DNA from 3 places in the Paenibacillus swuensis genome. Region 3 is predicted to be linked to each of the others. Evidence: riboswitches for the same ligand, from Rfam matches in the RefSeq annotation. Region 3 holds a riboswitch; each other region holds the start of a gene.
What was found. Region 3 has a riboswitch for cyclic di-AMP ahead of SY83_RS19670 (CAP domain-containing protein). Riboswitches for the same ligand answer to the same signal wherever they lie in the genome.
Positions count from the first base shown of each region.

Region 1: another riboswitch for cyclic di-AMP. It lies ahead of SY83_RS06030 (C40 family peptidase); the one in region 3 lies ahead of SY83_RS19670 (CAP domain-containing protein).
Region 2: another riboswitch for cyclic di-AMP. It lies ahead of SY83_RS06550 (resuscitation-promoting factor); the one in region 3 lies ahead of SY83_RS19670 (CAP domain-containing protein).

Region 1 covers NZ_CP011388.1:1,410,926-1,413,191, forward strand. The annotation lists gene SY83_RS06025 (hypothetical protein) at 1-789, shown strand, start outside; cyclic di-AMP (ydaO/yuaA leader) riboswitch at 928-1,063, shown strand; gene SY83_RS06030 (C40 family peptidase) at 1,069-1,533, shown strand; gene SY83_RS06035 (cryptochrome/photolyase family protein) at 1,676-2,266, shown strand, end outside.
Region 2 covers NZ_CP011388.1:1,517,094-1,519,359, reverse strand. The annotation lists gene SY83_RS06560 (HD domain-containing protein) at 1-65, shown strand, start outside; gene SY83_RS06555 (TatD family hydrolase) at 92-862, shown strand; cyclic di-AMP (ydaO/yuaA leader) riboswitch at 1,042-1,238, shown strand; gene SY83_RS06550 (resuscitation-promoting factor) at 1,494-2,266, shown strand, end outside.
Region 3 covers NZ_CP011388.1:4,358,739-4,361,004, reverse strand. The annotation lists gene SY83_RS23390 (hypothetical protein) at 24-575, opposite strand; cyclic di-AMP (ydaO/yuaA leader) riboswitch at 720-861, shown strand; gene SY83_RS19670 (CAP domain-containing protein) at 878-1,525, shown strand; gene SY83_RS19665 (hypothetical protein) at 1,665-1,961, shown strand; gene SY83_RS19660 (FUSC family protein) at 2,080-2,266, shown strand, end outside.

The sequences.
Region 1 (2,266 bases), 2.1 Mb from region 3:
TCGGCCATTCGACAATTTTCGATCATTTTGCTGTTATTTATTTATCAATTATTATGGGGACTTGTGCTCTATCGGTTTATCGAATCCATTGTTTACCCGCTCTTGCGGAGGTACCCCGGAGACGCTTTGGAAACTTCATCCCTGCACTTATTCTTCGCGGAAAGTCAATTTCAGCTTACGAAAACCGGAATCAGCTATTCCTATATCGCCATTCTGGGCGCCCTGTTGTTGATCCGTCTCATCGCTTCACCCCTGATCCAGGCGGGACTCTTTCATTGTATTCACTTGGCCGATGTGAGAGACAAGCGCAAGTTTCTGCATGGCGTGAAACGCTGGGGTCTGTTCTTTATCGGAATGTATTGGCTTCAACTCTTTCTCACCTTGCTGCCGGCCTACTGGATTCTGCCTCATGCGCTCGTCATTTACGACAGTCAGCCGTCCCTGACCCCGATGCTGATGCACTTCAGCCCTTGGCTTGCAGGCTGGATCCTGTATGCGTTCGTCCTGCATCTGATCTTCCTGTCCATCGGGATCGGCAAGGTGAGCGGAGGCAAGCTCCTGCATTCGCTTAAGGTATCCTTCCGTCACCTGATGCCTATGGCGCTTGCCGCGTTGCTTCTGCTATCCATTGCCGGCGGCATCTACGCCGTAACGACGGCCGTGTCGTTGGTCTGGGCCGGGTTGCTTGCGCTCATTATGCATCAAATGTACCACCTGGTCCGTACCCTGCTTAAAGTATGGGGCGTGGCCACACAATACCACCTCTGGCACGCCAAAAGCGGGCTGTAGAGATTACGCGAAAATAAGCCGTTCCTGTAATTCGGGGACGGTTTTTTTGCTGTTTCACGAAAAAAAATGTGACTAATTTGTGACTAAAGGAGGATTTACGAAAAAAAGATCGAATTGTAGGAGAGGAAAAAATAATTAAACTTATCTTTGCCGAGTTCCCGCAAGGGAAACGGGGGATCCATTTTTGGGTGAATTGACCTCGCAACAAAGTGGTCATAGGGAACCTTCTCACCGAACCCTCAAGCTAACCTCGTAGGCACCGGAAGGGGCATCTTTGTTTTGAGAAAAGTTTCAGTGTTCGTACTAGGACTAGCCGTTTCACTATCTTTACAGGTGGGCATGGTTTCAGCCCAGACATCGCTCGACAAAGAAGTGTCGAAATTAGTCGGAATTGATTACAATTACGGCGGAACGACCAAGAGCGGCTTCGATTGCTCCGGATTCACATCTTATGTGTTCGACCGGTTCGATATTGATTTGCCGCACTCTTCCAGATCGCAAGCTCAGCTTGGCTCGAAAGTGAGCAAGGATGAATTGCGCGAAGGGGATTTAGTTTTCTTTGATACAGGCGGAGACGGTATCTCCCATGTTGGTGTTTATGTAGGAGATGGCAGCTTTGCACATGCTTCAAGCAAGAAAGGCGTCAGTATCAGCAAGCTAAGCGATTCTTATTATGTGAAGAGATATGTGACCGCTCGCAGAGTTCTGTCGGAGACTTCCTTTAAACAGGTCATCGCAGAGTAAGTAGTCGGTCTTCCATCCGCAGGCGCCGAGTGCGAATCGGTTTACCTGCCATTCATTAGAGAGCTTCGAAAAGGCGCCGTTACCGCGGACAAGCCTTTCGGGGCTTTATTTTTTCCTGCCGGATACTAAAGGAGCCATTCCAATGTACTTGTTTATGCATAGAAAAGATTTACGAATTGAAGATTTGCGAGCGTTCGACAGACTGCGGGATCAGGGCCAGCCCGGGATACATCTGCTCATTCTGGATCCGGTGTTACTGGATGAAGAGCGGGCTAACGATCACAGCGGCCGTACTTTTCTGCGCGCGGCGGGTCAGCTGATTAAGCAGTATGAACAGGCGGACCGGCATTTAAATCTCCTCTACGGAAATCCGGCCGAGGTGCTTGCTGCGGTGTTGCGCGCGCATCCCGTTACAGAAGTTGTCTTCCACGAAGACTATACTCCCTATGCTCGTCGGCGGGATGGAGCTTTAGCTGAAGCAGCCGCTGCGCATGCCGTACCGGTTTACGCCGTACCTAATGCTACGTTAGCGGATATTGAGTCGTTTCAACAATATTCGGGGAAAAAAGATCCCTATAAAGTATTTACACCATTTTACAGAAAAATGAAAACGTATCTGGAACTTTTTTATTCGCCGGCGTCGGCGGTTTCATTGAAGGATTTGGATACAGTTCGTCTGAACGAAGAGGTGCTGCGTCCCTATGCCGTTCCTCCTGAGGTTCAAGCCTTATTG
Region 2 (2,266 bases), 2.2 Mb from region 3:
AGGATTTGCTAAAAGCTTCAGCTTCCATGCTGGATCCGGAGGTTAGGCGGTTTTTTGGACTATAAACAGATAAAGAGAGGAACTTGCACCTATGTTATTTGATACACATACCCATCTGGATGCGAAAGCTTTCGACGAGGATCGGGAAGAGGTGATTGAAAGAGCGAGAGCTAATGGTGTTTCCAAAATAATAAATGTGGGCTTTAACCGCGAGACCATACCCACAACAATGAAATTGGCCGAATCCTATGATTTCATTTACGCCGCTGTTGGCTGGCACCCTCAAGATGCAGTTACAATGAAAGCGGAAGATCTCGATTGGATCGAGGAACTGTGTAACCACCCTAAAGTTGTGGCCATCGGTGAAATTGGATTGGATTACTATTGGGATACCTCACCTAAAGACGTTCAGCAACGGGTGTTCCGCGAACAGATTCGCCTTGCCCGTAAAGTCAACAAACCGATTGTTATCCATAATCGGGATGCCCATCAAGATGTTGTACAAATTCTTCGAGAGGAGAAGGCGGAAGAGGTCGGCGGGGTGATGCATTGTTATTCGGGCAGCTGGGAGATCGCGCAAGCTTGTCTGGACATGAATTTCTATATATCATTCGGAGGCCCGGTTACGTTCAAGAATGCCAAACAACCGAAAGAGGTGTTAGCAAGAGTTCCGCTGGACCGATTATTAATCGAGACGGATGCTCCATATTTAACGCCGCACCCGCATCGGGGTAAACGAAATGAAACCGGATATGTGACTTTAGTCGCAGAAGCCGCTTCCCAGATTAAGGAAATAAGTATGGATGAAATAGCCCGAATCACCATGGAAAACGCATGCAAATTATTCTCGATAACACGATAATTGAAGTAAATTAAAGAAAATAGCAGATAATTGAGATAGAAAAGTGGAAAGTATCCATAAATTTCATGTATTTAACCTAATTTAGGCCAAATAAGACTGAAAACAACTTTTACTAATGCTTTACAACATCGTTTCAAACAGAGTATTATACATGTAACTTAATTAAATAAAGTTTTACATTTCTTGTATCGCTGAGTCTTCAGTAATGGAGAGCGGGGGAACCAAATGTACCCGGGAATGGAGAAATCCATCCGGTTATGTTGTTCCATGGGGTGAATACGGGGCTTGCAGCATATTTCATGCGTAAGTATCTGTTAGGGCGACTCTCACGTCCGAATCCGTCAGCTAACCTCGTAAGCGTGCAGAGAGAGGTAACGTCCTGGTGCCTACCATCCCCTATTTATGCGCATTCAGAAGCCCATTGGAAGACGACCTCTACCTAAGGCTTCTTTTTATTTGAATAAAATTCGAATAAGGCTCATAGCTTGGTATATATTGGGGGTGATTCTGACTTTTTTCGTCATCAGAACAACCGGATTTATCGCAGAAATGCAAAAAAATAAACTGATTAGTCACGTCAAATTGTAATGCTTAATGTTGGCGGCGGGGCTTTGAAGGAGGACCGAAATAAGTGGGAAACAGTACTAACGAAACCCATGTTAAACGATCATCCAGCATGTGTTTCGCAATGCGATGGAAGCATGAAAACTTGCGTTTGGTAATCTTGATTACCTTTGTTACAATCGCTGCTTTCATGGGTTTAATGTTGTTAAACGCTTCGGCGACGAAGAGTGTATCGGTAGTGGTCAACGGACAAGAGCAAGTGGTGAAAACCAAGGAATCCGTATTACACAACCTGTTGGATGAACAAGCAATTCAGATCGGATCTTACGATAAGATTTCTATGCCGCTCAGCGCTCCGATTAAGAGCGGGGATAAAGTAGTGATCCAAACCGCGGTGCCGTTCAAGCTCATTGCGGACGGAAAGACTGTAACACTCTATACGACCAGTAAGACGATTCAAAGCGCTCTGGCGGATAATAAAGTAAAGTTGGGCGTTAAAGACCGGATCTGGCCTCCGCTTAACACACCTGTTAAGAAATATATGGGGATTAAGATTGTCCGAGTAAGTAAGGCTTCAACCCAACATAAGTATTCTCTGCCATACACAACCGTGAAGACGGCAGACGCATCTTTACTTAAGGGCAAGACAGCCGTTGTACAGAATGGTAAAGACGGCGTAGTCTACAAAAACTTCGAAAAAACGTATGAAGACGGAAAATTAGTTTCGACGGTCCTGACAAGTAAGACGATTGGGGCGAATGTTGTTCCGAAGGTAATAGCTGTGGGTACAAAGAAACCTGCTCCCGTAGTGGCATTGGCTGCTAAGACGACAAGTTCTTC
Region 3 (2,266 bases):
GGAGCTTTATTTCAGTGTGAGACTTAATAAGGTACGCCTACAAGAATTAAACGTAAAGATACATGATCATTGGGGTTCAACTGTACGAACAAGGAGTTGCCGGAGATGAGTCTGCCGTTCACGCGCAGTTCATAAGCAACGCTGCTTCCGATAGGGACCCCGGATACGGACCGGATGCGGCCGCCTACGCCGAATTGTACCTGGCCGGTATTTTGCAGGGCTTGGTACAAAGTCAACCCGGGATAATACCGAATGCGGTAACTATTCCGAATATAAGGATAGGCCTGACCGCCGTCGATGACGACAGTTACAAAGGGGTTCTGCCCCGGGAACGGCGGTGGAGGAAACGGACCGGGTCCTGGACCCGGACCCGGAAACGGCGGTGGAGGGAAAGGCCCTGGACCCGGACCTGGCCCTGGACCTGGGAATCCGCCGCCTCCCGGAAACCAGCCTAAGCCAGGTATATATATACCTCCGCCAATAATGCCGCCGCCGATGCCGGTTGTGCCGAATTGAGTTTCTTGCGTCGGAACTATTCCGCGTTCTTGCGAGAATTCAGAATCGTAATTTACCATTGTGCATAACTCCTTTACCGGTAGTCAGTCATGGTATACGATATGCGGGCTATAGCGGATGGGTGTTTGTACCTGTTCGCATTACCATTATTTAACCAATGAAACGCTTCCGAAGTCATGTTAAGCTGTTTCTTGTCCGAGAACACAACATAAAGGCCGAAGCTCTTAATGAAGCACGGGGAACCCATGTATTTGGATTTGGGGTGAAGCCGATCTTTCCGCGGCGGGGCATTCTCTTTTCGTCCTAACCCGACAGCTAACCTCGCAGGCCAATTCGAAGGGAGAAGGATTTTATGAAGTCTATGGACTTTAAGAAACTGGCTTTAACAGGTATTATTGCTTTAACTCCAATTTTGGGAGCAGGCGCAGCGATGGCTGCAAACGCGAATTATACGGTGGCAACACAAGATACAATGTATCTGATCGCTAAACGGAACGGTGTCAGCTTAACCGCGTTAATTCAAGCGAATCCGCAAGTGACGAATCCGGACATTATTTGGCCGGGGATGAAGCTTAACATACCGCAAACAGGACAATCTGTTACACAACCGAACACGAACATTCAACAACCGTCTGCCAACAAAGGGTCTTTGGAACAGCAAGTCGTTACGCTTGTGAACCAAGAGCGTGCTAAAGCGGGTTTAAGTCCTTTAGTTTCAGACGCGCCATTGGCGAAAATGGCTTATGACAAAGCCGTTGACATGGAAAACAATCGTTATTTCGATCATAATTCTCCGACGTACGGATCTCCGTTTGATATGATGAAAACTTACGGAATTCAGTACAACACGGCCGGCGAAAATATTGCAACAGGTCAAACTAGCGCACAACAAGTGATGACGGATTGGATGAACAGCCCGGGACACCGCGCGAACATCTTAAACAGCGGCTTCACGAAGATCGGTGTAGGCTATTATCAAGGTGAGTGGGTACAGGAATTTATCGGATAATTTCATAATATGATCATGAAAGACCGTCCTTGGCGGTCTTTTTTCTTTAGATGCAGCGCTAAATTGTTTCATTTGTGATTTATGTGGTTAATACTTTTAGATGGTCGAGGACCAAATCCATTTAAAGGGTGTGTTCAATATGGTAAACACAATTCATTTGCACCGTTCCGGAGAGCACGTTCTGGAAGCGGGCACCTATATCAGCGAGAACGGCGTGAAAAGTCAATTTTCAACGGGAGCTACGTTCCCGGCATGTCCTGCGGATGACACGCCAACCACCTGGAGACACAGTGAGCACGAGCATCGTACGGGAGACCGCGTGACGGAGACCGGCGAATATATATGTTCCGCAGGAGAGACAAGATCATTCGAGAAGGGTGCCTACTTCCCGGTTTGTCCCGTTAGCGGTGAAGGTACGCTATGGAAGCATGTGTAACATCTAATTAAACGGAGAGTGCCCTGGGGGCGCTCTTTTTTTGCATTCCGTCTGTTTTGCATGTAGAATAGGTGGGTTAGTCCATACTATAGATATAATGGAAAGGGGATCATCAATGGTGACGTTAGGGGCAAGAGTATTCAAAACGGGAGTCGCTGTCGCTCTCGCCCTGTATGCCAGCACTTTGCTAGGCTTGAATCCTCCAATCATAGCAGCCGTTGCTGCCTTATTCGCCATGCAGCCGTCCATATACCGGTCTTGGCGCTATTTCCTTGAACAGCTTCAAACGAATACCATAGGCGCTA